DNA from 3 places in the Shewanella sp. Iso12 genome. Region 3 is predicted to be linked to each of the others. Evidence: predicted binding sites of a transcription regulator. Region 3 holds the regulator's gene; each other region holds the start of a gene.

Region 1 (10,215 bases), on a different contig from region 3:
TCACCCAAAGCGCCCAGGGGTTTGGTCTTGTTGTCTATGCGGGCCTGAATCGCGTCATCCAGCGCGTGATTGATTGCTGCTACCTGGTACATCCTTCCCTCTCTTATCGTTATTGGCCGCGTTTACGCAGCACCATCAGGAAAAACAGACTGCCGATGGCCGAGGTGATCACCCCCACCGGCAGCTCTTGGGTGGGCAGTATGCTGCGAGCCAGCACATCGACCCAAACCATAAACAGGCCGCCCGCCAGTGCCGTCAGCACCATGGGGTGCTGCCCCGGCAGCAACAACCTAACAATATGAGGCACCATCAGCCCCACAAAACCAATCCCGCCGCAGTGGGCCACCAGAGTGGCGGTAATAATCGAGCATAACAGCAGCATGGAAACCCTGAGCCTTTGCACCCTTATTCCCAGAGTGTGGGCGGTTTCATCACCGGCAAGCATCGCCAGTACCTGGCGCTTGAAGGCCAGGATCACCAGCAAGGCCGCCAGCACCACCAGAGTGGGCAGTCCAAGCCCATCCCAACTGGCGCGGGCAAAACTGCCCAGGCTCCAAAACAGCAAGGAGGTGGTAGCCTGCGGGGTGGAAAAATACAAGATCAGGCTGGTGAGGGCACTGAACATAAAGGAGATGGCGACCCCGGAGAGCAACATTCGCTCTATCTGGTTGCCGATATTCCTGCCCGCGAGCAGCAGTACCATAAGCACAGCCAAACTGGCACCGATAAAGGCTCCCAGCGGCAGCGATACCCCGGAGATGGCCGAACTCAGCCCAAGGCCGGTCGCCAGGGCGACCGAGACCACGGCGCCGAAGCTGGCGCCCGAGCTGATACCGAACAGGTAAGGATCAGCCAGCGGGTTGCGGGTCACCGCCTGCAATACATAACCCGACAATGCCAGACCGCTGCCGGCGATAAAGGCCAGCAAGATACGCGGCAGGCGCAGATCCCAGACAATACGCTCGCTGATGGCGGACGGCTCCCCCACGCCCAGCAGGTGTTTGCCAATCACTCTTGCCACATCGAAGAGACTGATATCGGCGGCGCCAAAACCGGCGGCGGCCAAGGGTGTCAACGCAGTGCCGAGCAGCAACAGCAGCCAGCACCAGTAAAGTCTGGGCAAGGGTTTGAGAAACCAGCCAATAAGCGAGCGCCCCGGTGCGACCATGGAAGTATTCATGCGCCACCTCCCACCGAGCCTGGGCGCCGGTCAGTTTCCTTGTGGGCAACACAGGTTTCGGCCGAGGCAGGCCCTGCCATAGGCTCGACTATCGCAGCGCCGTGAACCTTGCCACTAGCGAGAGCCGCCGAGCTTACAGCCTTGCCGTGACCAGGCTCTGGCGACTGATAGCCATAAAAGTAGTGGATCAGCGGCCTTCCCAACTGCGGATGCGTCCCCACCTGGCAGCAGACACCGAAGACACCGGCAATTCTGTCTTCGGTCAATACGCTCTGGGGCGAGCCGTGGGCAATACGGCGGCCGTTATCCAACAGCAAGAGTTCGTCACACAGGGCCGAGGCCAGATTGAGATCGTGAATCGAGGCGATCACCGTGACCCCCAGGCTGCGCACCAGCTCGAGGATCTGGATCTGATAGCGGATATCCAGATGATTGGTGGGCTCGTCCAGGATCAAAAGCTTGGGGCGCTGCACTATGGCGCGGGCAATCAAGGCCCTTTGCTTCTCACCGCCGGAAAGCTGCGCGAAAGGCTCTGCGGCCTTGTGCTGCAACCCGACCTGCGCCAATGCCGCCTGCACCTGGGCCTTGTCGGCCGCCGATGGCATATCAAACAACCCCTTGTGGGGAGTCAGTCCCATGGCCACTAATTGAGTCAGATCCAGTGCCAGTTGGGCCGGGGTATCCTGCAGCACCACGGCCACCTCTTTGGCGAAAGCTTTGGCTGACAAACTATTGATATCCTGCCCAAACAGCTGGATCTGACCGCTGTCCGGGCGGATATAACGATAGAGGCAGCGCAGCAGGCTCGACTTACCGGCACCATTGGGGCCTATGAGCCCGAGCATCTTGCCACTTGGCAGCTCAAAACCCACATCGGCCAATACGATGTGACCACCGGGAAGCCAGCTAAGCTGTTGCACCTTGAGTGCCAGGCTCATAACCGCCTCCCGACATTGAGCCTGTGACCAGCAGAAGGCTCAGGCTGCAGTGGAAGAATCATCTATTCGCTCCCCCGGTTTACCCGCCCGGGTTTCTGGTTTGGTTTATCAGCCTGGGCAGGTCTCCTGACTCGTCGCCAACGGCGACTCACAGTTGCGGGCACAGTCCGGGCTTTCCCGGTTCCCTGGGTTGGTTCACCTGCAAAGGTGCCAACACCCTGGCTGCTGCCGCACTTGGCGGCTATTTGGGGTTATTATCCCGGTTTTATCGTCCGGCACAATTGCCTGGCGCAATAGCGCAGCACTATTGCGGCCAGTGGAGCTTGCTGAAACACTGCCATTCCTGGTCACTTTCACCGCTGGCATCACGGCTGGCATAGAGGGTTATTCTGACCCAGGCCGCATAAGGTAGTTCCAAGGCGTTGAACACTGCCGCAGGCGGCATTTGCCCTGGCAGCAAAATCTCGGCCAGCAGCAACCGGATAACTCCGCTGTGAGTCAGGATCAGCGCTGCATCGGCACTTGCTGAGGAACCAGAGCCTTTTGAACCAGAGCCTTTTGAACCAGAGCCTTCGGAAGAATTAGCCTCTCTAGCAAGCCAGCGCTGCACCATAGTCTGCCAGCCATCCAACACCCGGCTACGAAAGGCTGGCAGCGATTCCCCGCCCGGCGGAGTATTGGCCACAGGGTCACGCCAGAAGGCTTCGGCCGCCTCGCTATGCTGCTGATAGACACTCGCCACCTTCATGCCGTCCCAGTCACCGAAGTCCAGCTCCCAGAGCCAGTCATGCTGCTGCAGTGGCGCCGGGAAATAGTCAGGCATATCGGCCTTGAGCTCGGCGGCAAAGGCCTGGCAACGCTGGGCCGGAGAACTCAGCAGCACCAAGCTTTGGGGCGCACTCGGCAACTGCTCCAGCTCACTACTGATAGCCCGCCAGCTACGCCACATCTGCGCTTTGCCCTCATCGCTCAGGGCCACATCACTGCGGCCGCGGATAATCTCACCGCCTTCACATTCGCCGTGCCGCAGCAGATAGATATTCAGTTGCCTATGTTCAGCCACACACTTCTCCCGTCAGAGTCCGGTGGTTACCGGGCCAATTTAACCTTGCCGCAGGCCGCCGGAATCCGTATATTATGGACGTCTATACGTATAAATGTCCAAAATAACTTTCCGCGCCCACACACGCCTTTGGCTATCATGCCAGATAGTGTCCCGGGCGTCAGGTCGGCAGAGATGATGTCGCGGATGCCAAGCGCCGCGAATGTAAAACAGCAATAAGACAGGTATGAAAGGTAACCCTATGGCGACTTCCCAGCACTCCCAAAGCCAGACAGAGCTCAAGCTCAAACAGACCCTCGAAGAGCGGATCCTGATTTTAGATGGCGCCATGGGCACCATGATCCAGGACTACAAGCTGGAAGAAGCCGATTACCGCGGCGAGCGCTTCAAAGATTGGCATTGCGATGTCAAAGGCAACAATGATCTGCTGGTACTGACCCAGAGCGAGATCATCAAGACCATTCACAGGGAATACCTGCTGGCCGGTGCCGACATCATAGAAACCAACACCTTCAACGCCACCACCATTGCCATGGCCGACTACGAGATGCAGAGCCTGGCGGCGGAGATCAATTACCAAGGCGCCAGAATCGCCCGCGAAGTGGCCGATGAGGTGGCCGCCGCCAGCGGTATTCCCCGCTATGTGGCCGGGGTGCTCGGCCCCACCAACCGCACCTGCTCCATCAGCCCGGATGTGAATGACCCCGGCTTTCGCAACATACATTTCGACGATCTTGTATTGGCCTACAGCGAATCTACCGAGGCGCTGATCGCCGGTGGCGCCGACATCATCCTGGTGGAAACCATCTTCGATACTCTAAATGCCAAGGCGGCGTTGTTTGCCATCGAAAATGTGTTCGAGAAACTGGACCAAAGGTTGCCGGTGATGATTTCCGGCACCATTACCGATGCCTCGGGCCGCACCCTGACAGGGCAAACCACAGAGGCCTTTTACCATTCTCTCAGACATATCAAGCCGCTGAGCATAGGCCTCAACTGCGCCTTGGGCCCGAAAGAACTGCGGCCCTATGTCGAGGAGCTTTCCCGTATCAGCGAGTGCTTTGTCTCGGCGCACCCCAATGCCGGTCTGCCCAATGAATTCGGCGGCTATGACGAGACTCCGGCGGAGATGGCAAGCGTGATAGGCCCCTGGGCCGAAGAGGGGCTGCTCAATATTGTCGGCGGCTGCTGTGGCACCACGCCTGCGCATATCAAGGCGATTTCTGAAGCCGTTAGCCTTCACGCACCAAGGCCGCTGCCTGAGCTGCCGGTGGCATGTCGCCTCTCCGGACTGGAACCCCTGACCATAGATGCAAGCAGCCTGTTTGTGAATGTGGGCGAGCGCACCAATGTCACCGGCTCGGCCCGGTTTCTCAAGTTAATCAAAGAAGGCCAGTACGAAACCGCGCTGGAGGTGGCCCGTGACCAGGTAGAAAACTGCGCCCAGATCATAGATATCAACATGGATGAGGGCATGCTCGACGGGGTCGAGATGATGCAGAAATTCCTCAACCTTATCGCCTCAGAGCCGGATATCAGCAAGGTGCCTGTGATGATCGACTCCTCCAAGTGGGAGGTGATTGAGGCCGGGCTCAAATGCATTCAGGGCAAGGGAATAGTCAACTCCATCTCCCTCAAAGAGGGCGAGGCCAAGTTTATTGAACAGGCCAAACTGGTGAAGCGCTACGGCGCCGCCGCCATCATCATGGCCTTCGATGAACAGGGCCAAGCCGACACACGGGAGCGCAAAACCGAAATCTGTACCCGCGCCTACCGGGTGCTGGTGGATAAGGTGGGCTTCCCGCCGGAAGATATTATCTTCGACCCCAATATCTTCGCCATCGCCACCGGCATAGAGGAGCACGATAACTATGCGGTGGACTTTATCGGCGCCATTGAAGATATCAAGGCCAACCTGCCCCATGCGATGATTTCCGGCGGGGTGTCCAACGTTTCTTTCTCTTTCCGCGGCAACAACCCGGTGCGGGAAGCCATTCATGCCGTGTTCCTCTATCACGCCATCAAGGCGGGTATGGATATGGGCATAGTCAACGCCGGTCAGTTGGCCATCTATGACGATATCGACCCTGAGCTGAAGCAGAAGGTAGAGGCCGTGGTGCTCAACCTGCCCTGCCCGGTTGCCGACTCCAGTAACACAGAGCAGCTGCTCGAGGTCGCCGAGAAGTATCGCGGTGGCCCGGGCGGCGCAGGCAAGAAAGAAGATCTCGAATGGCGCAAGTTGCCGGTCAACAAGCGCCTGGAACACGCGCTGGTGAAAGGGATCACCGAATACATAGACGCCGACACAGAAGAAGCGCGCCTGCAGGCCAAGCGGCCGCTGGATGTGATTGAAGGCCCGCTGATGGACGGCATGAACGTGGTGGGCGATCTCTTTGGCGCCGGTAAGATGTTTCTGCCGCAAGTGGTCAAGTCCGCGCGGGTGATGAAAAAGGCGGTCGCCTATCTCAACCCCTATATCGAAGCCGAAAAAGTCGAAGGCCAGAGCAACGGCAAGGTGCTGATGGTTACGGTCAAGGGCGATGTTCACGACATAGGCAAGAACATAGTCGGGGTGGTGCTGGCCTGTAACGGCTATGAAGTGATAGATCTCGGTGTCATGGTGCCGGTGGAGAAAATCATCGAAGTCGCCAAAGCCGAGAAGGTCGACATCATAGGCATGTCCGGGCTCATTACCCCGAGCCTGGATGAGATGGTGCACAACGTTAAAACCTTCGAGCGCGAAGGTCTGACCCTGCCGGCGATTATCGGTGGTGCCACCTGCTCCAAGATCCATACCGCAGTGAAGATAGCGCCTCATTATCCCCATGGCGCCATCTATATTGCCGATGCCTCGCGCGCCGTGCCCATGGTCAGCAAGCTCATCAACAATGAAACCCGCCAGGCCACCATAGACGAAACCTATCGCGAATATGAAATGATGCGCCAAAAGCGTCTGTCGCAGACCAAGCGCAAGCAGATAGTGCCCTTGCAGGTAGCACGGGATAACCGCTGCAGCCACGACTGGGCCAACTATCAAGCGGTGAAGCCCAACACCCCGGGGATCCAGGTGTTTGACGACTATCCGCTGGAGGACTTACTCGATCGCATCGACTGGACGCCGTTTTTCCGCGCCTGGGAGTTGCACGGTCATTTCCCGCAAATACTGGATGATGAAGTCGTTGGTACTGAGGCCCGTAAAGTCTATGCCGACGGCAAGGCGATGCTGGAGCAAATCATCCAAGAGAAGTGGCTCACCGCCAAGGGCGTTATCGGCCTCTTTCCCGCCAACAGCGTCAACTTCGATGATATCGAGATCTACACAGATGACTCTCGCAGCCAAGTGTTGCTGACCACCCATCATCTACGGATGCAGCTGGAGCGAGTGGGCAACCACAACTTCTGTCTCTCTGACTTTGTTGCTCCCAAAGAGAGCGGCGTGGCCGACTATATGGGGGGATTTGCGGTCACCACCGGCCATGGCATCGATGCCCATATTGCCCGTTTCGAGGCGGCCCACGATGACTACAGCGCCATCATGCTCAAGTGTCTGGCCGACCGCCTGGCCGAAGCCTTCGCCGAGCGGATGCACGAGCGGGTGCGGAAGGAGTTCTGGGGTTATGCCAGCGAAGAAAACCTGGATAACGAGGCGCTTATTCGTGAAAAGTACAAGGGCATACGCCCGGCTCCAGGCTACCCTGCCTGCCCGGACCACACGGAAAAAGGTCTGCTTTGGCAGCTTCTTAAGCCAGATGAGTGTATCGACCTCAAGATTACCGAGAGCTTTGCCATGTACCCCACGGCGGCGGTCAGCGGCTGGTACTTTGCGCACCCGCAATCACGCTATTTTGGGGTAAGCAACATAGGCCGAGATCAGGTGGAAGACTACGCCCGCCGCAAAGGGATGACAGTCGCCGAAGCCGAAAAATGGCTGGCCCCCGTATTGGATTATGATCCTGAGTAAAAGAGGCTCTTAAGCGAACAACTGAGCTGTTCAGGGGCTCTCGCCTATTCGGGTGAGGATCCCTGAATTCAAGACCGTTCCACATTTTTGATAACAGCCATACTCATCAAACACTTACTGTATCTCTCCTTCGCCCGTAAGCTGGTGCTTTTTGCAAGAACCTGAAACTGGGATTACTTTTAATGAGGTTGTCTCCATCACTTCATTGAAAAGGAATTCACTATGCGAACAGTGCATTTGGCCGCGGCCTTGCTTTGCCTATCTGGATGTACCAGTACACTCACCACAACGGTCATTAAAAGTAATGACGATCCCGGTGCAACATCGGCCAAGCAAGGTTTGGTTTACCATTTGCCGGCTTCATCGCAAACAGTAACGCTGACTCATAAATTGGTCTTTTGTCGTGTGGTCAATGATACCCTGGAGTTTGATTTCAACACTACCGCAACAGTCAAACAAACAGGGCATCCTGATCTAACCAAAGTATTCGTGATTAACCCTTCAGAGTTACATGCTTTCTCCAAAGCCTGGGGCATGAACGTGGTGATGCATCCTAATGGTTTGCTTAAATCCTTTTCCACCCATGCTGACGACAAATCCATAGAGTTGGGCATGGCGGCGATAAAAACCGTAGCCAACATTGCCGCCATTTCACAGGGAATTCCTATATCGATTGGTTCAGCTTCTCTCCCTCCAAGCGATAAAAACAATCAGGGGCAAGGCGTTACGCCTCCCAAAGCAGCTTGTATTCCAAAACTTTTGCATCAACCCTTGGTATCCGTGGTTATCGATAACCTGAAAGCTACAGTGACAAATAAACAAGGAGAGCTGAAGAAAAAACAGAAGCTCCTGGCCGCAAAAAAAGGGAATACCTCTGCAGAAGAAGCTGCGGTACTCAGCGCACAGAAAGCCGTATCCATGGCGACTCTTGAACTCGATACATTCCAGAAAGAAATCTCAGTGCAACGCGAATACACCATAGATACAGTATCAATCCCCCAAAATCAGCCTTATCTATTGCCTCTTGTTAGTGATGATTTCTTGCCTTGGGTAATATCCCGGGATACCGAGTTAAGAAATGACGTGGCGATAACTATGGCCAATAGATACCTATTTGGACTATCACTTGAAAAACTGGCTGATGTCGGATTAGCGAAAGAGAGCACCTTAAAAGCGGAAGAGGATTATCCGGGGTTGTATTACACAACGTTCGGAACCCGCAAACTACTATTAGTGCGACAAGACACTGCTAAGAAACAAAATAACCTGACGATGGTATTCAGCGGTTTTATTAATGCGCCTGAATTCGGCCACGTAGGCATTTTGCCCTACCAAAACCATATTGGAGAAAGTAACTCTTTTACGGCCGTATTCGACGCCAATGGTGCACTGACTTCAGTCGATTACGGAACTGAACGCCCTGCCTCAGAAAAAGTGGAGTCTGCCCTCTACGAGGTCACTGATTTTTATAGCGATTACGCCAATAATCGACAAACTATCCGCGATGCAGACAAGCTGGAGAGCCAGACATTGACCATCCACGCATTATCGATAGCCAATAGCACTTATCCGAACCTGACCGTTGATCAGTTAACCGCACGTGCCAGCATAGTCCAATCACTGCTCATCAAGCTTGGTGACACGGAGCAGAGTCGGGCGGCAATAACCTCTCTGTCGATGAACATAGACAATGACAATCTGATTCGATTAGCTGAGGCGTTATAAGCTGCCAAAGGTACTCGTCGGCTATCGAGTGGAACTGCTTAATATTTGCAATATAGGCAATTGGTTAGCCACCAATTGCCACTATGACTAGGGCTGATGTAATCGATATCCTGCTTCATTTTCTTTCACTAGTAAGGAAATACCTATTCGGGTCTGTTTCTTCTGTTAAAATCAGCGCAAATTGAATGTTTCAAACCAATGAGGAGCTTATGAATCCTATTATTGCCCTGCTGAAAGAGCACAATATCAGCGATGAACAAATAAACAGCCTGTTCCAGAGCCTGACCGAAAATCCCCTGATGGCCATGGGCACTCTGGGGCAGTTGGGATTGCCACCGGAAAAGCTGCAGGGGTTGATGATGCAAGTGATGCAGAACCCGGCACTGATCAAAGAGGCCGTCGAAGAACTGGGACTGGATTTCTCCAAGGTTGAAGCCGCCAAAGCCCAAATGAACAAGTCTGTTTAATCCTGTGCGCCCTCAAGGCCTGACTCATATGGCTTTGAGGGCCGATGTCATGTTCTGTCATTCATCAAGTATTGGGCTGACAAATTGGCAGTGCCATCAGCTCAGTTCGCTGCAACGCTTAGGAAGGTGCGAATAGGTCCTCGTGGCACTCTGGCTTACACAGCAATTGGCGCTCAAGGCATCTGACTGAAGGCATGCCGGGGCATGTTGAAGTCGGATAACGCAGAGAGCCGGTTGCTGTGAAAGCCCCGAAGGGCGTGGCTTACAGACCTGTCTGCTGTGTTGTGCTTCTTGCAAAGGACTAGGGCCATTTGCTGCGAACCACGCCTTGCATCCAGGCCTGTAAGCCGACGCAGAGCACACATGGGACTTGTTCGCACCTTCCATTTTTGATAGTTCTCTGAATCAATACCCGTATCAAGCGCCCGACAATTTCTGCAATAACTTTGGTGCCCGTCCGGATTGGCCGCTATCACTCGTGCCGGCGTATTACCAAAATCAGCGGGATAGGGATGAAATATATGTTCCTCACCATGAGTCGTTGAACAGTTGGGACACGACTTAAACTTCCGACCGCTTCCCGGCTCCTGCTTACGTAACATTCCGTTATTCAAACGCCCACCACAAAAGTTACAGCTCATCAGCACTCTCCCTGTTATTAACTGATATTCAGCATGGCAAACAGCTCACGCTGAGCAAAAGATAACCAAAGGTGTGTTGAAAGCCAATCTATTCCCTCTTGTCTCTCCGCCATCGCCCTCACCTAACACAAGATTGAGACAAACCGTGTGTGTTTAACAAAAACGCTACAAAACGCTACATCATTTGCCGTGCCTCCCATTGAGTCGGCGTGCTTAAGTAGGTGCTCGGTCAATATTCGG
Region 2 (10,215 bases), on a different contig from region 3:
AATACCGGCTTCACCGGCGGCTTCGATGGAGTCCTTCAGCGCCTGGCTGAAACCACCGCCGCCCCAGGAGTTGTTCGTTGCTTTGATATCAACGCCATGATTCACCTTGAGATCAGTCATATAGTCGATACAGGCGATGGCATCTGCGGTAGAACCTGTACCGGCAGGGGTCAGGAACTGACAACCAATGATCTTCACATCCCAGTTAACCCCGACCACACCCAGACCATTGTTGCCCTTGGCACCAATGGTGCCGGATACATGGGTACCATGGCCGTTGCCGTCCATGGGATCGCCATTGTTGTTGGCCGAGCTGAAACCGTGAACATCATCAATCACGCCGTTGCCGTCATCATCTATGCCGTTACCGGGAATTTCACCCGGGTTAACCCACATATTGGCCTGCAAGTCCGGATGGTTATAGTCAACCCCGGTGTCGATAACCCCAATGATCACATCCGAGCTGCCTGTAGTGACATCCCAGGCTTCGGGAGCATCAATATCGGCGTCAGCCACACCACCGGTTTGCCCAGTGTTGTGCATGCCCCAGAGCTCAGGGAAACGGGGATCATCCGGCATGCCTATGGCCCGCAGAATGTAGTTGGGTTCAGCATATTTAACCGCAGGGTGGCTGGAGATCATCTTGATCGCCTGCTCAATATCGGCGCCTTGACGCAGATTCAGCTTTGCAAGACGGCCATCGAGCAAGCGGGCAAATTTGTCATCTATACCATCGGCATTGGCATCACGCAGAGTGCCACGTACCAGGCGCTGAGCCGCGATGCGCTCCTCTTTGGTGGCATTATCCTTGTAAACCACCAGGATAGAGTCCTTGGCGTAACGGATCTCGTTTTTAGCCATTGCAGGAGCGGCGCCAAGCGCCATAACACCAGCGACAGCCACCGCCAATGGCGAGAATTTTTTCAACATATTCGGGCTTCCTATAGTCCTTATAATCCCTTGGTATCCGGAACGGCTTGCATCTGCGGCACTTCCTTGAAACGACAGGCAAACAATGGCCAGCGAGTGAAATCCGGCGTTTATTTATTGCAAATAGATTGTTACCGCAATGAAAACAAGAGAGAAAGTAGCAAACTGAAAAATACGACTTTGCTACTAGACGGGTTAGGTATTTTGAATCTTAAAAACATCTGAAAAATAAAAATAAAAACTTATTTTTCAATACACTAAATAAAATCAAACCTTCAAACCCAGACAATATCGACTAAAGCCTAAATAGCCTTTAACTCCGATTGCGGCACCCGTCCCATACGCGTAACTTTTGTTGCTGATTTGTTCCACTCTGGTTCAATCAAGGATATGTACGAAAAGGAGTCTTAGGTGTCGGTACTCGCAAAAATCCTGTTTGGTTCAGCCGTTTTGTTGACCAGTCTTGGTACAGCAGCGACAGAGCGCCAGGTAAATGCACTACAGGAGTTGCCAGTCACCCTCCAGACACTGCTGGAAACTCAGGGACGCGACAACTTGGTCGACCTGATGCAACAAGGCAGTTTCAACCAAGCCATCATAGTTCAAGCCGGAATTGACAACAGCGCCATCCTCACCCAGGCCGGGTTTGGAAATCAGGCACAAGTAGTACAACTCGGGGTCAATAACCAGGTTGAAATGATGCAGGTGGGTGACGCCAATAAGGCAAACATCACTCAAATAGGCAATGACAATCTGGTGCAACTCAACCAGCTTGGCAGCGCCAATTTTTCGATACAACAAATTGCCGATGCTGCCACTATCAGCATCACGCAGTATTAAAAACACAGGGAGCGTTTAATGAAATCTCAAGCTAAAAAGTCACTGATTGCACTGGCTATCACAACGGGTCTGGGTATGAGTGCCCAAGCCTTCGCCGGCAGTGTCAATGAAATCTCAGTTAACCAGCAGAGCCGCAGCACTGTAGGTCAGGAAGTCTATGCCGAGCAAACCGGCATTCTGAACCTGGCAGTCATCAATCAGGAAGGTTCTGCCCAGGAAGCCACCGTGGTTCAAGACGGTGTTTGGCACGAAGCCTATGTTGATTCCAAGGGCGACGAAAACAAAGTTATAGTGACTCAGAATGAAGACTGGCACGTGGCCAGCGTCGATGTAGACGGTAACGTCAACACAGCAACTGTCGCTCAATCCGGTTTCTTCAACGAAGCCAATGTTGAGCTGATCGGTGACAACAACAGTGCCGAAGTAAACCAAAACGGTGACACCAACTTCGCAGTATTCCGTGTCAACGGCAACGACAACTCTGGCTATATCAGCCAAAACGGTAACAACAACGAAGCCGGCATGATAGCCGTTGATTTCAGCCCCAACGTAGGCAACGGTAACTCTGTGACCGTACTGCAGGAAGGCAACAGCAACATAGGTGGCGTGCGTGGCGTTGCCGGTGATAACAACAGCATCGAAATCGATCAGGCAGGTGATCTGAACACTGGTTTTGTTTACGCCCTGTCCGGCTCTGAAAACAACATCGAAATGATGCAAACCGGCACTGCCAACACCGCAGTACTCGAATTCACCACAGGTGATGACAACGACGTTGAAATCTACCAGAAAGGTGATGGCAACGCGGTAGGCGATCTGCTGGTTGCCGATATTCAAGGTAGCGACAACGTAGTCGATATCCAGCAGGAAGGCGACACCAACGGCGTTGAATTCCAAATCTGGGGTGACGACAACAACATCGACCTGGAGCAGGATGGCAGCACCAACTTCGCTACTGCCGCCGCCTATGGCACTGACAACAGCATGGACCTGACTTCACAGGGCGATTACAACGAGCTGGTTGCATTCGCCACAGGTGAAGACAACCAGATCGAAATCCATCAGGAAGGCACTGAGAACTTTGCCTATGCCGAGCTGGAAGGTGAGAACAACGAAGTTGATATGGAGCAAGATGGCAGCGCCAACGAAGCTCTGGTCACTGTTGTTGGCTATGACAATACCGATATCGAAACCACTCAAAGCGGTGACCTCAACCTGGTAGACCTGCTGATCCTCGGTGATGACAACCTGGCTCAAATCGTTCAAAGCGGCGACAACAACTGGGTGAGCGGTGTTGACGGCGGCGCCTTCGCCGTGGTTGGTACAGGTAACAGCCTGATGATCACCCAAAGCGGTAACGAAAACCTGGTTGTCGGTTCTCAGGCCGGTACCAGCAACGCTATCAGCGTAACCCAAAGCGGCGACTACAACGTTGCCACTGTTATCCAGAACTAATCACTCTGGTGCTTGATGCGAAAGGGAGCCTCTTGGCTCCCTTTTTGTTTGCCCAATTGCCAACTGAGCGTGAGTCATTGTGGCTTGAAAACTTATGGTTCCAGCGGTTTCTTGGGAACCCCATACCATAAGCATCGAATAGCAAGGCGAGTATTCGCCGCTGGCACAACGGCTAACATGGCTTTGAACCAAATCTCACTAATAAACCTGGTTTTAGCTGCCAGCTAAGTTGCAGCCCATCACCTGCGGTGCGCCTCTCGCACAGGCGATCCTGTGACACGGCGTTAATACGTCCCTGTAGCCTCGACGAAAACATCTGACCTACATGGACGTAGGAAATGCCGAATTTGTCAGGAACAAAATTCGGCCCTGTTTTCGACGGTCACAGTTCCGCCAGTGCCTGGGAAATAGGCGTATGTCTGTAGGTATATAAGCAATCTCAAGCAACGCTATGATTGCAGAATTGCACCAATTCCCCCTTCGGAGCCGCCGCCGGCGTTGTTGTAAATTGGTGTAGTCGAGACAGGGATGTCGAGGCTCGAAGGTCGAGCAGGGCGAATGTTGCGAAGCGACAAGTTCATGAGCGCGAGCCAAGGAAGGCGAGCTGGCCCTTATGCATGGATGCATTTGGCGAGTCCTGAGTGTAGCCAATTTGCTTCATAAGCCAGCGGGGATTTCGGCTACGTCGGGGTGTCCTTGGGGATGCAAGGGGCTTTGGACAAGCAAAGCCCCTTGTCCAGTGTGGTGTGGAACACCACGACTTTAGGCCGCTGGCACAACGGCTATCATGGCTTCTAACTAAAAGTTACTAATTAGTATTGGTAGGGCTTCCAGCGACGGACGGTCTCCCATTGCCTGCCGCAGGCTTATGCACAGGCGATTCTGTGACTCGGCGAGAGTTGCGAAGCAACAAGCTTATGAGCGCGAGCCAGGGATGGCGAACTGGCCGTTGTGCATGGAGGCATTTACACCACGACTTTACGCCGCTGGCACGGCGGCTAGCATTGCTTTAAGCCTTAAATCCCTCACCAATACTTGCCGGGCTTTTGACCACAGACGTAACCCATCACCTGCGGTGGGCTCTTGCACAGGCGATCCTGTGACACGGCGTTAATACGTCCCTGTAGCCTCGACGAAAACATCCTTGTTTTCGACGGTCACAGTTCCGCCTGTGCCTGAAAATGAGGTGTATGTCTGCAGGCATATAGGTAGCTTCAAACAAGTTAGCTCTCACAAAGTTGCTCCAATCCCTCCTCGGTGTCGCCGAGAGCCTTTGGCGCAAATAACGTAGCTGAAGGCGAACACTCGCCGGTGACGAGTGTGCTCATGAGCGCAAGCTATGGACAGATTGGAATGCTTAAGCTCCACGACTTTACGCCGCAGGCACAACGGCTATCATGGCTTTGGCTGAAAGCCATTCCCGACGCGTAAAAAGGCGCAAAGCAGCGGCGATTGCCGCACTCTGACAGGAATTTTCCACTGACTTGGCTTACATAAAAGCCATCAAAGCATAAACAAGCCCCATTCGGGGCCAAGTTCAGGCTGGATCTAGCGACAAATCAACTGATGAGATCGAAGTGACTCTGATAGGTCTGGGCCCAACGCAACAATTCGACTCGATTACGAGATTGAGTCTTGCGGAAAATCGATGAAATATGCGCCTTGACCGTATGCTCACTGATACACAGACGTTGGGCTATCTCTTTATTCCTGGCACCACTGGAAACCAGCTGAATAATGGTACGTTCACGCCGGGTCAACATCTGCAGCATGGAAACCGTATCGGCAGACATCTCATTGCCAGTGTCCAAGGTCTTGACCAGCTTACGGAACATCTTGCTGATAAGGGTTCTGTCGTACCAGAGCTCATCGGCCACCATCTTGCGCAGACCAGTAAGCATAAGATCGATGCGCTGATCTGAATAAAGCACCCCGCGGATCCCCAGCAACATAGCCGACTCCTGATCCAGTGAACCTCTGGCAACTTGATAGAGGGCGACAGGAACATGAGAGACCAGGCGGCTGGCCAGCAGAGGAATGCCCTTATTGTCCAGCGCCGACCCCTTCTGAGAAATTAGATAGAAAGTACTATCGCTCTTCTGCGGATCCAACTGTTCCGGGTGGCGTACTATACGGGTCTTAAGACCAATGGACTCGGCCAGTATGGCCAAATGACAAGGGGCGGCTATCTGGTTTATAAAAACCAACTCATTGATACTACTCATATTTACTCTTCTCCCTGAAAAGTCTCGCTCATATCCCTAAAGGGATAGCTTCCTTAATCACTTTCCGTGAGCTTACACAAAAAGTATCAGATGATTCTGACCAGATAGTGTCCGGTTTTCATCACCATAAAGTATGATTCTAACAATCTTTAGTCGCATTGCCAGATGAAATATTGTAAAGACTGTATATGGCTCTCTCTGTCCCGACCTGTCAATCGGCGCCAAGACGCTGCAACTGGCGGTCATGACATGAGGATAAAACCAGCAAGGCGGCGATGGCACCGATAAGAGCCATCAGCATATCCGACTGGGTATCCCAGACGTAGCCCTAGGTGCCGAGAAAGGCCTCGGCACCTGTACCTGTAGCCGCGGCAACCCACCATTCAATCAGTTCATAGAAAGCCGACAAGGCCAAGGCAAAACAACTGACCAGAAAAGCACACCAGGCACCCGGTTTCACTGCTTGATTACGCAGCAGTATCTCCCTGGCAATCATTGCCGGGATAAATCCTTGGGCCAAATGACCCAGTTTATCGTAGTTGTTACGCTCAGAGCCCATCCACTGCGCTAAAGTATCGAACAGCGGCACCTCGGCATAGGTGTAGTGGGCGCCGACAAACAGTATCAGGCAATGCACCAAGATCAGGCCATAAAGCAGCGGAGTCAGCGGAAAACGTTTGCGGGTAAAAAACAGTATCGGCAGCGCCAGCATCCCAGGCAGCGCTTCCAGCCACCAGGTGAAATCATCTTTAGGCGCTATCGCCGACCAGATAAGTACCACAAAATAAATGACCAGCCAGATAATTGTGTTTTTCAAGCCACTTTCCTTATGCCAGTGATTGTTCTCAATTAGGAAAAAATACTTTAGCCATCTAGCCCTCCACTTCACCTGAAAAAAGTGCTACTTTGATTGGGCATGGGCGAAAGCATCATAGCATACGTACATTAGTTAATAATCAAGAGGGTACCTATATCATGGCGAAACACTCGCTGGACAAGGATAAAATTAAAATCCTGTTGTTGGAAGGCGTCCACCAATCAGCCGTCGATGTGCTGGAAAGGGCTGGCTATACCAATATCGAGTATCACAAGGCATCACTCTCCGGCTCAGAGCTTCAGCAGTCGATCAAAGATGCCCATTTCGTCGGAATCCGCTCCCGTACCCAACTGACCCAAGAAGTATTACAACAGGCGGAAAAGCTGGTTGCCATAGGATGTTTCTGTATCGGCACCAACCAGGTCGACCTCAAGGCTGCCGAGCAACTGGGTATTCCTGTGTTCAATGCGCCCTTCTCCAATACCCGCAGCGTGGCCGAACTGGTACTCGGTGAAATCATCATGCTGCTGCGCGGTATTCCGCAGCGCAACGCCCTGGCCCATCGTGGTGGCTGGCTCAAGAGCGCCAATGGCAGCTTCGAAGCCCGTGGCAAGACCCTGGGGGTCATAGGTTATGGCCATATCGGTACCCAGTTGGGGATCCTCGCCGAAACCTTGGGGATGAAAGTGATCTTCTTCGATATCGAAGATAAGCTGCCGCTGGGTAACGCCCAGCAGGTACATTCCATGGAGCAGTTACTGTCTCAAGCCGATGTGGTCAGCCTGCATGTGCCTGAAACACCACAAACCAAAGAAATGATTGCCCAGGCCGAACTGGCGATGATGCGCAAAGGCAGCATACTGATCAATGCTTCCCGCGGCACTGTGGTGGATATCGACGCCCTGGCGGTAGCCCTCAAGGAGCAACAGTTGGCAGGTGCCGCCATCGACGTGTTCCCGGTTGAGCCCAAGTCCAATACTGACGAATTCCAAAGCCCGCTGCGCGGTCTGGACAATGTGTTACTGACCCCACACATAGGCGGCAGCACAGAAGAAGCCCAGGAAAACATAGGTATTGAGGTTGCCGGCAAGCTAGCCAAATACTCAGACAACGGTTCTACCCTGTCGGCAGTCAACTTCCCGGAAGTATCGCTGCCGCAGCATAAAGATGCCTCCCGCCTGCTGCATATTCACCATAACCGCCCCGGTATTCTGATCAAGATTAACCAGGCGTTCTCGGAGAAAGGCATCAACATTTCAGCCCAGTATCTGCAAACCACAGCCACCATAGGTTATGTGGTGATGGAGGTAGATACCACCCAGGCTGAAGAAGCACTGACAGAGCTCAAGTCTATCGAAGGTACTATCCGTACCAGACTGCTGTTCTGATTTTTTGAGGCTTTCACAGGGCGCCATATTGCTATCGGTGCCCTGTTTATTTCTGTCAAATCCGCTACAATCGCAGATCTCTTAATGCCTTCAATCTCAGGATCTTGTTATGAGCATTTGCGTTTCTCAGCCCGATTGGCCACTGGATGCCGGCATTCCGGATCTGCTTATTTCCCGCCTCTCTCACTTGGGTCTGCTTGCCGTTACCGGCGAACAGGGCCGCAGCTTTATCCATGGTCAGGTCACCACGGATATCAGCTCTCTCACGGCCGAGCAGTGGCGTTGGGGCGCTCACTGCGATCCCAAAGGCAAAATGCTTTCAAGTTTCAGAACCTTTGCCCTGGGTGATGCCCTGATATTGATGATGCCAAGGGATACCCTGGCTGCCGACTTGCCGCAACTGAAGAAGTACGCTGTGTTCAGTAAGGCCGAACTGGTCGATGTCAGCGACGATTACAGTCTCTTGGGTGTAGCCGGCGCCAAGGCTGCCACTTGGCTGGCAGAGCAGTTCCCGGGCTTCAGTCCAGAGCAGCAAGTGAGTGCTGTCGATGACGGCGTGGTACTGCAGGATGGCGAGCGCTTTATTCTGGTTCTGCCCAAGGCCCGGGCCGAGGCCTTGTGCCAGCAGCAGTCTCCAGTCGATGCCAGTGCCTGGCAAGAGCTGGAAATCCTTGCCGCCTACCCAAACCTGCCGGCATCACACATGGGCCAATTTGTACCGCAAATGTGCAACCTGCAGGCCATCAACGGCATCAGCTTCACCAAGGGTTGCTACATGGGCCAGGAAACCGTGGCCAGAATGAAGTATCGCGGCGGCAACAAGCGAGCCCTCTATATTCTCAAGGGTAAAGCCACTGTCGATGTCACACCGGAAACCACACTGGAGATGGCGCTGGATGAAGGTTTTCGTAAGGGCGGCAGCATTATTGAAGCCGTACAACGAAATGGCGAGTTGCTGCTGACCGCAGTGCTGGCCAATGACACAGAAGTCGGCGCCAAATTCCGCATCGCCGATGATGAAAACAGCGAACTGACGGTACTGCCTCTGCCCTACTCTCTGGAAGAGCTGGAGTAACAATGAATGACCCAATAAAGGCGCCGTCGGCGCCTTTATTTTTATCCGCCGTTTGTCGCTATTCAGTGCCGGACTCAGTTTCCATATGAGTATCACGCACCTCTATCACCTGGGGCAGTATCTGTTTGAACAGTTCCACCAATTCAGGGTCAAAGTGTTTCCCCGCCTCAGACTCCAGTAACGCCATGGTATCTTCTATGCTCCAGGCCTTCTTGTAAGGTCGAATTGAGGTCAGGGCATCGAAGACATCGGCAATGGCGACGATTCGCCCCTCAATGGGAATATCATTGCCTTTCAAGCCATTGGGATAACCTGAGCCATCCCACTTCTCGTGGTGAGTCAGCGCAATGCGTCGGGACATCTGCAACAGAGGATCCGGGTGCTCACCGATAATCTCGGCACCGATTTCGGCGTGTTGCTGCATGATTCGCCACTCTTCGGCGTCCAGTTTCCCCGGTTTTTTCAGCACAGCGTCAGGAGTACCTATCTTACCGATATCATGCATGGGCGCCGCATTGTAAAGCAGCTCACAGAAGTTGTCCGGCAGCTTGGCCTGTTGTGCCAGGAGCCTGGCATAGTGGCTCATGCGAATAACGTGTAAGCCGGTCTCGTTATCCTTGTATTCAGCGGCACGGCCCAGGCGACGGATGATCTCGAAGCGGGTCTGTTCCAGCTCGCGGGTACGTTCGCGCACCTGTTGTTCCAGCAAACGCTTCTGATCGTAGAGGGCCAAGTGGTTACGTACCCTGGCTCTGACTATCGGGGCACTGACAGGCTTGGTGATGTAGTCGACAGCCCCCAAATCAAAGCCCTGGGTCTCATCGGCCACCTCAGAGAGAGCGGTGACAAAGATCACCGGGATATGGCTGGTCATGGGTTCCTGCTTGAGACGCTTACAAACTTCATAGCCATTCATGCCCGGCATCATCACATCCAGGAGGATCAGATCCGGAGGGCTCTTCTGCGCCAACGCCAGCGCTCTTGGGCCATCTATCGCCACCTTGAGCTTATAATCGTCGCCGAGGATCCCCACCAGAATATCTATGTTCTCCGGTGTATCGTCCACCACCAGTACAGTGGCTTTTTCCATCTCAATCTCCCTCTTGTTACGGGCTCCACATCCTATTTCAGCGCCACAGCGCTTTAATGGCGGCGCGAATATCCCCTAATGAGTATAGTCAGGCCTGCTCGGTCTCGTTCAGCTCCTGCTGCAGCTCGCGGATAAGATCGGCGGCATCGTCAAACTGATAGCTGCCGACCATGCTGCTGACAGGTTTCAGGCGCTGCCACAGAGGCTTGCTCACCCTGCGGCTCAATGCTTCCAGTTGAACAACGGCTTCGGCATCGGCGTCTTCCAGACTCTGCAGCAGTTGCTCCAGGGCGGTTTTAAGCGCCTCGGGATCAATCTCCTCGGCGGCATCACCTTCCGTCTGAGGATCGCTTTGTGGCTTATCCCCTATCCAGTCCGCAATGGCTTCAACAATG
Region 3 (10,215 bases):
ACGGGAAAGCACCTTGACCATGTCGATGGCCACGTTGGCGCCCACCAACGCCCGGGTACCGGGATCGTTATCCAAACCTTCAAACTGGCGGTGCAGCCATCCCGGCAAAGACACATTGGTCATGGCGGCGAAACGCTTGAGCTGGTTGAAGTTGCCCACAGGCAATATCCCAGGAACAATTTCCACATCAATGCCGGCGGCCACACAACGGTCGCGGAACCTGAGATAAGACTCCACATCGAAGAAAAACTGGGTGATGGCACGGCTGGCACCGGCCTCAATCTTGCGCTTCAGGTTGATAAGGTCAGCCTGGGCATTGGCTGCATCCGGGTGCACCTCAGGATAGGCAGCCACCGAAATATCAAAGTCGGCGACCGAGCGCAGCAAACGCACTAGATCTGAGGCAAAACGTGTCGGCTTGGGGCTGCCTTCCGGCAGATCGCCCCGCAGCGCCACTATGTTACGAATACCGCTGTTCCAGTAGTGACGCGCCAACTCCAGTAACTCTTCATCACTGGCATCCACCAGCGTCAGGTGCGGCGCCGCCACCAGCTCGGTTTCCTGCTGGATCCGCTCGATCACGCTGTGAGTGCGATCCCGCACTCCTGAGTTGGCACCATAGGTGACAGAAACAAACTTGGGATTCAGTGGCTCCAGGCGCTGAATTGAGTTCCACAACAAGGTTTCCATCTCAGGCGTTGAGGGTGGAAAGAACTCGAAAGAAACATTGATGTCGCCGTTGAGCTCGGACAAGCTCTGGTTCAGCGAGTGCGCATGTTGTGCGTGATGAAAAGCCATTGAAAATTCCCTCAACTGTCTATCTGGACGTTTGGACGTCTATATGTCCACATACTAGAGAAACTGTCATTGAAGTCAAGCCCAAAGATGGTTTCAAAGGTGTATTTATCTTAATCGGTATAAAAGCCACTAATGAGTGTTTCTGCAAAGCCTCGGCTTTACACCTGGGGAGAGCTCTCGCACAAGTGATCCTGTGCCTGGAAAATAGGCGTATGTCTGCAAATCGCTCAAATATTTCAAGCTGCTCAGGACTAACAGAGTTGCACCTATTCCCCCTCGGTGTCGCCGAAAGCCGTTGGCGCAAATAACGTGGCTGAGGCATGGATGCCGAAGCAGCGACAGTCGAATCAGGGATGAGCGTCTGAAGCGCTAGTTATTTGCGCCATTAGGCCGAGGGGCTTTCGACACCGTGTGGGGCGGCAAGGGAGATCCAAGAGGGGATTGCTGTTGCTCCCCGCTTGGTCGGGTGTGGGGCGAAGCTCCACGACTTTAGGCCGCTGGCACAGCGGCTATCATTGCTTTCAGCTCAAAATAGCCAAATAACATAGATTGAACTTCCAGCAACGGATGTCTCCCATTGCCTGCCGCAGGCTTATGCACAGGCGAGCCTGTGACACGGCGTGAATACGTCCATGTAGCCTCGACGAAAACATCCTTGTTTTCGACGGTCACAGTTCCGCCTATGCCTGATAATTAGGTGTATGTCTGCAGCTTAAAACAACTCTGTGTGGAAAGAATTGCACCAATTCCCCCTTCGGAGCCGCCGCTGGCGTTGTTGCAAATTGGCGTAGCCGAGACAGGGATGTCGAGGCTCGAAGGTCGAGCAAGGATGCGAGTCCTGAGTGTAGCCAATTTGTTTCATAAGCCAGCGGGGATTTCGGCTACGTCGGGGGTGTCCTTGGGGATGCAAGGGGCTTTGGACAAGCAAAGCCCCTTGCCCGGTGTGGTTTGGCGAGAGTTGCGTAGCAACGTACTTTCGAGCGAGAGCCAAGGATGGCGAACTGGCCCTTATGCATGGAGGCATTTACACCACGACTTTACGCCGCTGGCACAACGGCTAGCATGGCTTTAAGCCAAAGCTCACCAATAAACTTGATCTCAGCTTCCAGCTAAACCGCAAGCCCGTCACCCGCGGTACGGATAGGCTGGAAGCCCGAATACCGTGAAGGACAGCACGTCTGAGAACGGCCTCTCACACAGGCTTTTCCTAGCCAAGAGGCAACCGGCTTCAAATATGACGCTAATGCCAACCCTACTCCTGCAGCAGATCGCGACAGATCTGCACCAGATCCGACTGTACTGCTGCGGCAGTCACTTCCCTACCGGCACCTGGGCCGCGAATGATCAGCGGATTGCCCTGGTAGAAGGCCGAGCGGATGACAAACACATTATCTCCCGGGGTCAGATTGGCGTATGGATGCTGACGCTCGACCCATTGCAGAGAGACTTCGGCGTTAACCTGGCCATCTTGCTGCTCCAATGAAGCCACATAGCGCAGCACCTTGTTTTGCTCGGCCGCGGCGGCAAACTGCTGCGCGAGAGTGGCATCCAATTCGGGGATCCGCTGCAAAAACTCATCCAGCGGAATATCGGCCAGCGCCTCAGGCACCAGAGAGCTTAAGCGAATATCTTCAAGCTCCAGTTCCAGACCGATTTCTCGAGCCAAAATCAACAGCTTACGCTGCATGTCACGCCCGGAAAGATCGTCCCTGGGATCCGGCTCAGTGATCCCCAGCTCTTTGGCCTGCAACACCAGCTCGGAGAAAGGTTTGATGCCATCGAAATGCTCAAACAGCCAGCAGAGCGTGCCGGAGAAGATACCGCCGACAGCCTCTACCCTGTCGCCGCTGTTGTGCAAATCATTGAGCGCGTGCTGCACCGGCAGCCCGGCGCCGCAACTGGCGTTGTAACGCCAGAACAGTCGGCGGTTACCCAGTTGCTGTTTCAGCTCGCGGTAGAAAGGCAATGGCCCGGAGCCGGCCAACTTGTTGGCACTGACCATATGAATGCCACGGGCAAAAAACTCAGGATACTGCAGTGTCAGTCCGGCGCTGGCACTGATATCCAGCGCCACCAGTTCATCGGCTTGCAGCAACGCAAGCTGTTCGAACAGATGTTCATACTGCCAAGGGGTGGCTTCGGCTTCAAACCTTGCCTGCCAGTCATCCCCAAAGATCCCTTCATTGCAGATCCAGGCACGGCTTGAACTCGCCAAACCAAGTAGTTCAACACTGGCCTCCAGCTCACGTTTGAGGCCGTCGCGGGCTCGGCCGAACAACTCCACCCAGGCTTCGCCTATGTTACCCACCCCCAGCAGAATAACGCCTATGCGTTTGCGGGGGCCGGCGCAGCGCCTGTGCACCTTCTGGGTCAGCAGGTTTACCTGCGATTTGGGCACCAGGGTGACCAGGCTGAGTTGATCCTGATACAGAGGCCGCGCTTCACGGCTCAGCAAGCGGGCAAAGCTGCGGCGATAACTGCCGGCGCCACTGCTTACCAGGGCCACCAACCCAAGCTCTCTGTCCTCGGTAATGCTTTGAATTTTGAGCTCGGATGTCTGCGCTTCCAGTAACTGCCAGACTTGGCGGGATAATTCGGGAGTATAGGCCAGCTCAAGTTTGTGTTGCCCCTGAGACCAGTAGGCCAGCGGAGTCAAACCCGCCTCATTGAGCGCATCGAGCGTCTGAGTCTGGGTGCCATTGAACTCCAGGCTCAAGAGTGACACCTGATTGAGATTGGTCACCACAGGGGCGCTTGCAGCATCACTCTTGGGGGCTATCAGGGTAAAGTCGGTATGAGAGGCGTAGCTCGAACGCACCGCCAGGCTGACCTCGGTATCAAACAGCGGCTGCAGGGTACGGCAATGCAGTACCGGGGAGCCGAGCCGCGCCAGGCGGTCGGCCTCAGCCAGCGACATACTGCTCAGCAGCCTGGCATCGGCAATCTTGTTGGGATCGGCATTGAACACCCCTTCGACATCTGTCCAGATAGTCACCCTGTCGATATCGGCCAGGCTGGCTATCAGGGTAGCACTGAAGTCAGAGCCGTTGCGACCGAGCAGCAGAGTTTCGCCTTGGCTATTGGCGCAGATAAAGCCGGTGATCACCATGCGCTCATCGGGATGCTCGGCCAGCAGTCGCTGCACCCTTTCACGGGACTCATCGAGGCGAATCCTGGGGACTGCGCCCTCATCGGCAATCAACAAACTGCGGGCATCCACATGGGAAGCGGCGACACCGGACTCCCTCAGTAGAGCCGCCATCAGTCTGGCCGACCAGCGTTCACCGAAACCCACCACCTGATTGCATTGGTATTCGCTGAGTTCAGGCAAGGACAACAAACTGGCCAGTTGCGCCTTATCTGTAGACAGACGCTCCCGCAGTTGACGCGCCTGTTCATTGCCCAGCAGCTGTTCAATCAGATTCTGCTGATAACCGACAAGCACCTGCAGCTCTTCCTGCCACAGAGCGCCAGATTCCTTCAGGTTCAGCAATTTATAGAGAAAATTGGTACTCTTGCCGGCAGCGGAAACCACTACAAGATCATCTGCATGACCATGGGTCAGCAAAATATGGGCGACCCGTCGGTAGCAATCGGCATCGGCGAGACTGGAACCGCCAAACTTATGTAGGTGACAACGTGCCATCTCAAGCTCCTTCAATTCAACAGTTTGCGGCTGCAGCCAATCCGGCGGCGATATCATCCAGCAGATCCCGGCCATCTTCTATGCCCACAGACAAGCGGATAAGCGTGTCTTTAATACCGGCTTCGGCGCGAGCATCACACGCCATGGCTCTGTGGGTCATAGTGGCGGGCACGGCCACCAGGCTCTCAACCCCTCCCAGGCTCTCGGCCACGGAAAACAGCCTGAGCGCGCCGAGGAAGGCAACCACCTGCGCCTCATCACCCTTGAGCTCAAAACTCAGCATAGCGCCAAAGCCACTCTGCTGCCTGGCGGCAATCTCATGACCTGGGTGGCTCTTAAGCCCCGGATAGTAAACTTTGTCTACCACGGGACTCTGGCTCAGCAGCGCCACTATGCGCTCGGCATTGGCCTGATGCTCGCGGATCCTCAGCGCCAGAGTACGCAGGCCACGCAGGGTCAGGTAGCTGTCGAAGGCGCCACCGCTCAGCCCGAGCGTGTTGGAGCACCAGTGCAGCTGCTCTGCCAGTTCAGGATCTTTGGCAATCACGGCGCCGCCCACCACATCGCTGTGGCCATTGATGTATTTAGTGGTCGAGTGCACCACTATATCGGCCCCCAACAGTAAAGGCTGTTGCAGCGCCGGCGATAAAAAAGTGTTGTCGACCACCACCAATGCGCCCAGCTGGTGGGCCGCCTCGGCAATAGCGGCAATATCCACTACCCGCAGCAGCGGATTGGACGGCGTCTCGAGCCACACCATGCGCGGCTTTTGCGCCAGGGCAGCGGCGAGTGCTTGCGGGTCGGTTTGATCCAAAACCTGCAAGCGAAACTGGCCCTTGGCAGCCAGATTGGTGAACAGCCTATAGCTACCGCCATAACAGTCATGGGGCACCAACAAGAGGTCATCCGGCCCCAGCAGGTTGACCACCAGAGTAATGGCCGCCATGCCGGTCGCTGTGATTGCCGCACTGCAGCCCTGTTCCAGCTCCCCCAAGGCATCCCCCAGAATGGAGCGGGTAGGATTACCCGAGCGGCTGTAATCAAAGGCTCTTGGCTGAGTGTGGCCATCAAAGGCATAGTTGGTCGACAGATAGATGGGTGGCACCACGGCCCCGTGCTGGCTGTCTGATTCGATGCCCTGCCGGACCGCTGTGGTTGCTAATCGCCGCTCTGTCATAATCGACTCCTGAATGCTGAGGTTCGACACCATAAAGATGTCTGGACGTCTAAATCTAACCAATGACCATCCAGCCGTCAATAGGCATCAAGACGTTTGGACGTCCAAATGTATGGATTTCTGTTCATATTGCACAGATTTTGCAGGCAATCATTTGACTGTATCCTGTAAGGGTTTAAAATCTGCTGCGAATTAGTGAGATCACAGGTGAATCAATGACTGAATGGAATGGCGAATACATCAGCCCTTATGCCGAACACGGCAAGAAGAACGAGCAAGTGAAAAAAATCACTGTCTCTATTCCGTTGAAGGTGCTGAAAGTATTGACCGATGAGCGCACCCGGCGCCAGGTAAACAACCTGCGGCACGCCACAAACAGCGAACTGCTGTGCGAAGCCTTCCTGCATGCCTATACCGGCCAGCCACTGCCCAACGATGGGGATTTGTCCAAAGACAAACCCGACAGCATCCCGGAAGAGGCCAAGCGCATGATGGATGCCATGGGCATAGAATGGGAAGACATGGAGTAAGTGTGTTGTCCCTCAGAATTACCTTATAGTTGAACAAGGATCGCGGTGCGATCCTTGTCTTTTTTGGGGCTTGCGAATGTTGTCACTGATAGATCCCGTCACCCTGCTACTGGCGTCCCTGATCATATTTACCGGCGCCCTGACCCAGTCGTTGATAGGCTTTGGCTTGGCCGTGGTAGCCACACCTTTGCTGTATATCGTCGATCCGGAACTGGTTCCTGCCCCTGTTATCGCCATGGGGTTTTCCATCGCCCTGCTGACACTGGTACGCGAGCGTGGCCACCTGGAATTCAACGGCCTGCAATATGCCTTGTTGGGGAGGCTCCCCGGCGGCCTGATTGGCGCCACCCTGCTGTTGCTGGCGCCGCAGCCTATTCTGGGCTTGACCATAGCCCTGATTGTGGCCGTAGCCGTATTCCTCAGCCTTAGAAAGTACAGCATCAAGATCAACCGCCTCAGCCTGTTTATCGCCGGGATATTTTCCGGGATCTTCGGTACCGTGGCCGCCATAGGCGGACCGCCGATGGCCCTGCTGCTGGCGGGTAAGGATGCCAGTCAGTTCCGCGCAGCGCTGTCGGCCTTCTTCATCTTCAGCTCATTGATAGCCTTGATTATTCTCGGCTGTTTTGGCCTCTTGACCTTGAGACACCTATGGCTTTCGCTGTTGCTGCTGCCTTCGGTATTTCTCGGTTTTCTGGTGGCTGGCCGCTTGGTGGGCCGGGTGGATAAAGAGAAGACCCGAGTCCTGACGCTGGCGCTGTGCGCGCTGAGCGCCCTGTTGCTGACCATCAAATCAAGCCTGGCGCTCATCAACGGTTAATTTTAGAAGTGATAGCTGGTTTGCAGTACGCCGCCTATGGCGTCATCGCTGCCGAACATGCCGGTGAGATCCAGCCGGAAACTGTTGCCTATGGCGAACCCTGTCCCGAGTGAATAAAGATCGGCGGTGTGATCATTGAGATCCTGGCGATAACCGAGCCGTAAAGCAACCCAGTCAGCAGGCCGGTATTCACCGCCCAAACGCCAATAGCGGCTGCCCTCAAGCTCGGCAAACTTGTCGTTGTCGGTAAGATCCAAGTCGCTGCTGAGTGAAAAGGCCGCCCAGTCATAGGCCACCCCTGCGGTAACCATAGGTTTCACCTGATAGGTAAGCTGCACGCCGCCGGCCTCTATGCTGCTCAAGTCCCGCTTGATGAGGTTGCGACCACTGACACCGATAACCAAACCATCCAATGGCTGGAATGCCAGACCGATATCCAGGTTAAAGCCAGTGTCATCGCTTCGATAATCATCATCGTTGAAGTCATCGGCATCGAAGTTATTGGCGCTGACGGCATAGTTGAAACTATCCAGCCGTTGCAGCTTGGGGGTGACTCCCACTGTCACCGGCATATTGACGATAGATAGCGGATAGCTCACGGCCACCCCGAGCTCGGAAACCGCCCCGGCCACCACTCGCCCTTGGGAGGTCAAATCTTGGATTTCCGGCGGATTATTGGGGTCCAGATTATCCAGGGCATCAATATCCGCGGCGGCGATTTCGGCTATTCCCAAGGCATCGAGATAACTCTTGAATACAAAGGCATAATTAAAACCATCCGAGGGCATGACCAAAGCCATATTGATACCGGCACTGACGTAAGCGCTATTGCCCTGCAGCGATTGCAAGTCACCACTGAGGCGCTTTCGGTAGTCATCGATAGCCGCTGTGTCGGCGGCGTCTATGGCATTAACCAGGGCGTCATAGTTATCCTGCAGGGCATCAAACTTATCGATCATCTGATCTTTATCGGCGCCATCGGCGCCGATGGTTGGAATGAGTAAACTGAAGTCATTGCTGCGGCGCGAAGGCAAAGCCAGCAGTGCCGGATTGGAAAAGGCCGCCACCTCACGATTACCGGCTGCCACGGCAACCCCGCCCATGGCATCTGAGCGGGCCTCATAAACATCCTGACCTGCCAGTGCCAATGTGCTGGCAAGTCCCGTGGTAAGCAGTGTCAAAAGACTCAGTTTCATCTCATCACCCTCTTGCTTTTATCTGTAACCTGACACACGCGGTTACCTGGGTTAAAGATAGTCCAAATCTCGATGAAACTATGGCATCAAACACAAAAAAGCCCGTACCAAATGATACGGGCTGAGGCTCAAACAGGTTCAGAAGTGCTTGTTAACCAAGATAGCTCTGACCTGCATAGAGAATAAAGTGTCTAAGTGCCAGCACGCCGGTCAGGCTGCAGCAGGCTACCGCCAGCATGGCTCCCTTGCTGTGACGGGTACTCGCCGGCAGCAACAGCATGGAAAGCAGCGGGATACCAAAACCTATACCCACAACCCCAATCCAGAACACGCTGGCCCAGACGCCGCTTGTCAGTGATGCCAGCGCGGCGGCAGCAGCGCCACCCTTGAAGTAGAGCGCGCAGAACAGCATAAACAGGAACAGGATTTCTGCCGCCATTACCGGCAATTCCAAACCGTGCATCCGTCCCAGCTGTGAGCAGTGCTTGTCTGTCTTGAACAGCAACAGTGCTACTACCGCGTTGGCTGCCGCACCGGCCGACAAGCCGGACACCAGGAACAGTGCCGGTAAGACGGCAGTGTTCAGCATGGGGTAGGCGTTCATGGCAGAGATCAGGAAGCCGGTATAGGCACCCACGACAATCGCCAGCACGAACAGCAGCACTTCCATGGTCTTGCGCAGGCCAGTCAGTGATTCTGCAATCCCCTTGAGGAAACCCAGGCCCCAGTTGCCGAGATCATCTTTCAGCACGACCAGCGCATAGGCAAAGGTCAGCGGAATGTAAACCAACAGCGCCAACACCCCGATGGACATGACAGAGGTCAGGTTATAGTTGATCAGAATCAGCCAGAAGTGGAATGGCTTGGTCAGGTCAAACACCAGACACAACATCCCCAGACAGATAGCCACTGGCGCTATCAAGGCTGCTGCCTTGAGAATGCCGCTGTCACCCTCTGTCTTGTTTTGCACCCAACGCAGCCCGATCCCAATCAACAGACTACCCGCCGACAACCCCGCCAAGAAGAGGTAAACGGCTATGACCCAGTGCCAGGTGACAGGGTCGTATTGCGTCATATCGCCCCAAGTATTATTCATGATTGGATCCCCCCTCTCTTGACAGGAATACGGTAGATTCTGGGTTTGGTTCCCAGATGGGTCTTGTCCTGATAAGTCACGCGGGTGTTGAGCAGAGTCGCCACCTCGCTGCCGGCCTCGTTGGCATCACCGAACACCAGGGCGTCTGTGGGACATACTGTCACACAAGCGGGTTGTTCGCCGCGCGCCAGTCGGGTGTCCTTACAGAAGTTGCACTTGTCGGCCACCTTGGTTTCCGGGTTCATAAAGCGCACTTTGTAGGGGCAAGCTGCCACACAGTACATACAACCGACACACTTTTCCGCCTTGATGGAGACTATGCCATCCTCACCCACATAGGCCGCTCCGGTAGGGCAGACCTTGACGCAAGGGGCATCTTCACACTGCTGACAGGACACCCTGTGATACTTGAAGTGCAGATGCGGCGCATCCCCGAATGGACCTTCTACCCGTACCTGCAGGCGAGTTACGCTCTCAGGTACACCGTTTTCGCTGCGGCAGGCGACGTTACAGGCCTGACAGCCGATGCACTTATTCTCGTCGTGCACCATCACATATCTTTTAGTCATCTTCGCCTCCCCTTATGCCTTTTCCAGCTTCACACCTGTGGTGTGTACGTTCATACCGCACACAGGTGCAGTCACGTTGGGCAGCAGGTTGCCGCAGTGCACGCCCTTGCCGGTCGCCCGTGCCAGCTCCTTGTTCTTGGAGCCAAAGCCCATGTAGGCGAACACAGTGTCGGGACGTATGCCCTTGGTCACCAGCGCATGGCCCTCTTCACTGCCGACACTGGATGTGAGGCGAATGGCATCCCCATTCTCAATGCCATGCTTGGCGGCGGTGTCCGGGTGGATCCAGACGGCGTTGTCGGACATCAGGTTGGCCAGCATAGGCACATTGTGGGTCGCGCCATTGGTATGCACCGCCACCTTGCCCTGAATAAAGTAGAGCT

Evidence for each region. Region 3 encodes MetJ, which represses methionine synthesis genes. Its sites were predicted from a motif close to TAGACGTCTAGACGTCTA; they were not measured.
Region 1: the regulator MetJ is predicted to act here: its motif matches at 3,257-3,274, upstream of metH (methionine synthase).
Region 2: the regulator MetJ is predicted to act here: its motif matches at 6,316-6,333, upstream of serA (phosphoglycerate dehydrogenase).

The regions. Positions count from the first base shown of each region.
Region 1 covers NZ_JAAUHW010000005.1:141,844-152,058, reverse strand. Annotated here, with positions in the region: gene cobT (nicotinate-nucleotide--dimethylbenzimidazole phosphoribosyltransferase) at 1-92, opposite strand, end outside; gene HCX89_RS11435 (iron ABC transporter permease) at 110-1,180, opposite strand; gene HCX89_RS11430 (ABC transporter ATP-binding protein) at 1,177-2,118, opposite strand; cobalamin riboswitch at 2,217-2,354, opposite strand; gene HCX89_RS11425 (histidine phosphatase family protein) at 2,423-3,181, opposite strand; gene metH (methionine synthase) at 3,423-7,142, shown strand; gene HCX89_RS11415 (hypothetical protein) at 7,365-8,867, shown strand; gene HCX89_RS11410 (DUF2999 family protein) at 9,077-9,334, shown strand.
Region 2 covers NZ_JAAUHW010000008.1:181,712-191,926, reverse strand. Annotated here, with positions in the region: gene HCX89_RS14685 (S8 family serine peptidase) at 1-930, opposite strand, end outside; gene HCX89_RS14680 (curlin) at 1,381-1,770, shown strand; gene HCX89_RS14675 (curlin) at 1,789-3,225, shown strand; gene HCX89_RS14670 (response regulator transcription factor) at 4,785-5,450, opposite strand; partial or broken gene HCX89_RS14665 (DUF2238 domain-containing protein) at 5,662-6,267, opposite strand; gene serA (phosphoglycerate dehydrogenase) at 6,426-7,655, shown strand; gene ygfZ (tRNA-modifying protein YgfZ) at 7,765-8,730, shown strand; gene HCX89_RS14650 (two-component system response regulator) at 8,789-9,820, opposite strand; gene HCX89_RS14645 (PAS domain S-box protein) at 9,909-10,215, opposite strand, start outside.
Region 3 covers NZ_JAAUHW010000012.1:148,007-158,221, forward strand. Annotated here, with positions in the region: gene metF (methylenetetrahydrofolate reductase) at 1-798, opposite strand, end outside; gene HCX89_RS18100 (bifunctional aspartate kinase/homoserine dehydrogenase II) at 2,051-4,444, opposite strand; gene metB (cystathionine gamma-synthase) at 4,461-5,621, opposite strand; gene metJ (met regulon transcriptional regulator MetJ) at 5,837-6,151, shown strand; gene HCX89_RS18115 (sulfite exporter TauE/SafE family protein) at 6,228-6,971, shown strand; gene HCX89_RS18120 (conjugal transfer protein TraF) at 6,974-8,167, opposite strand; gene nrfD (NrfD/PsrC family molybdoenzyme membrane anchor subunit) at 8,319-9,263, opposite strand; gene HCX89_RS18130 (4Fe-4S dicluster domain-containing protein) at 9,260-9,832, opposite strand; gene phsA (thiosulfate reductase PhsA) at 9,845-10,215, opposite strand, start outside.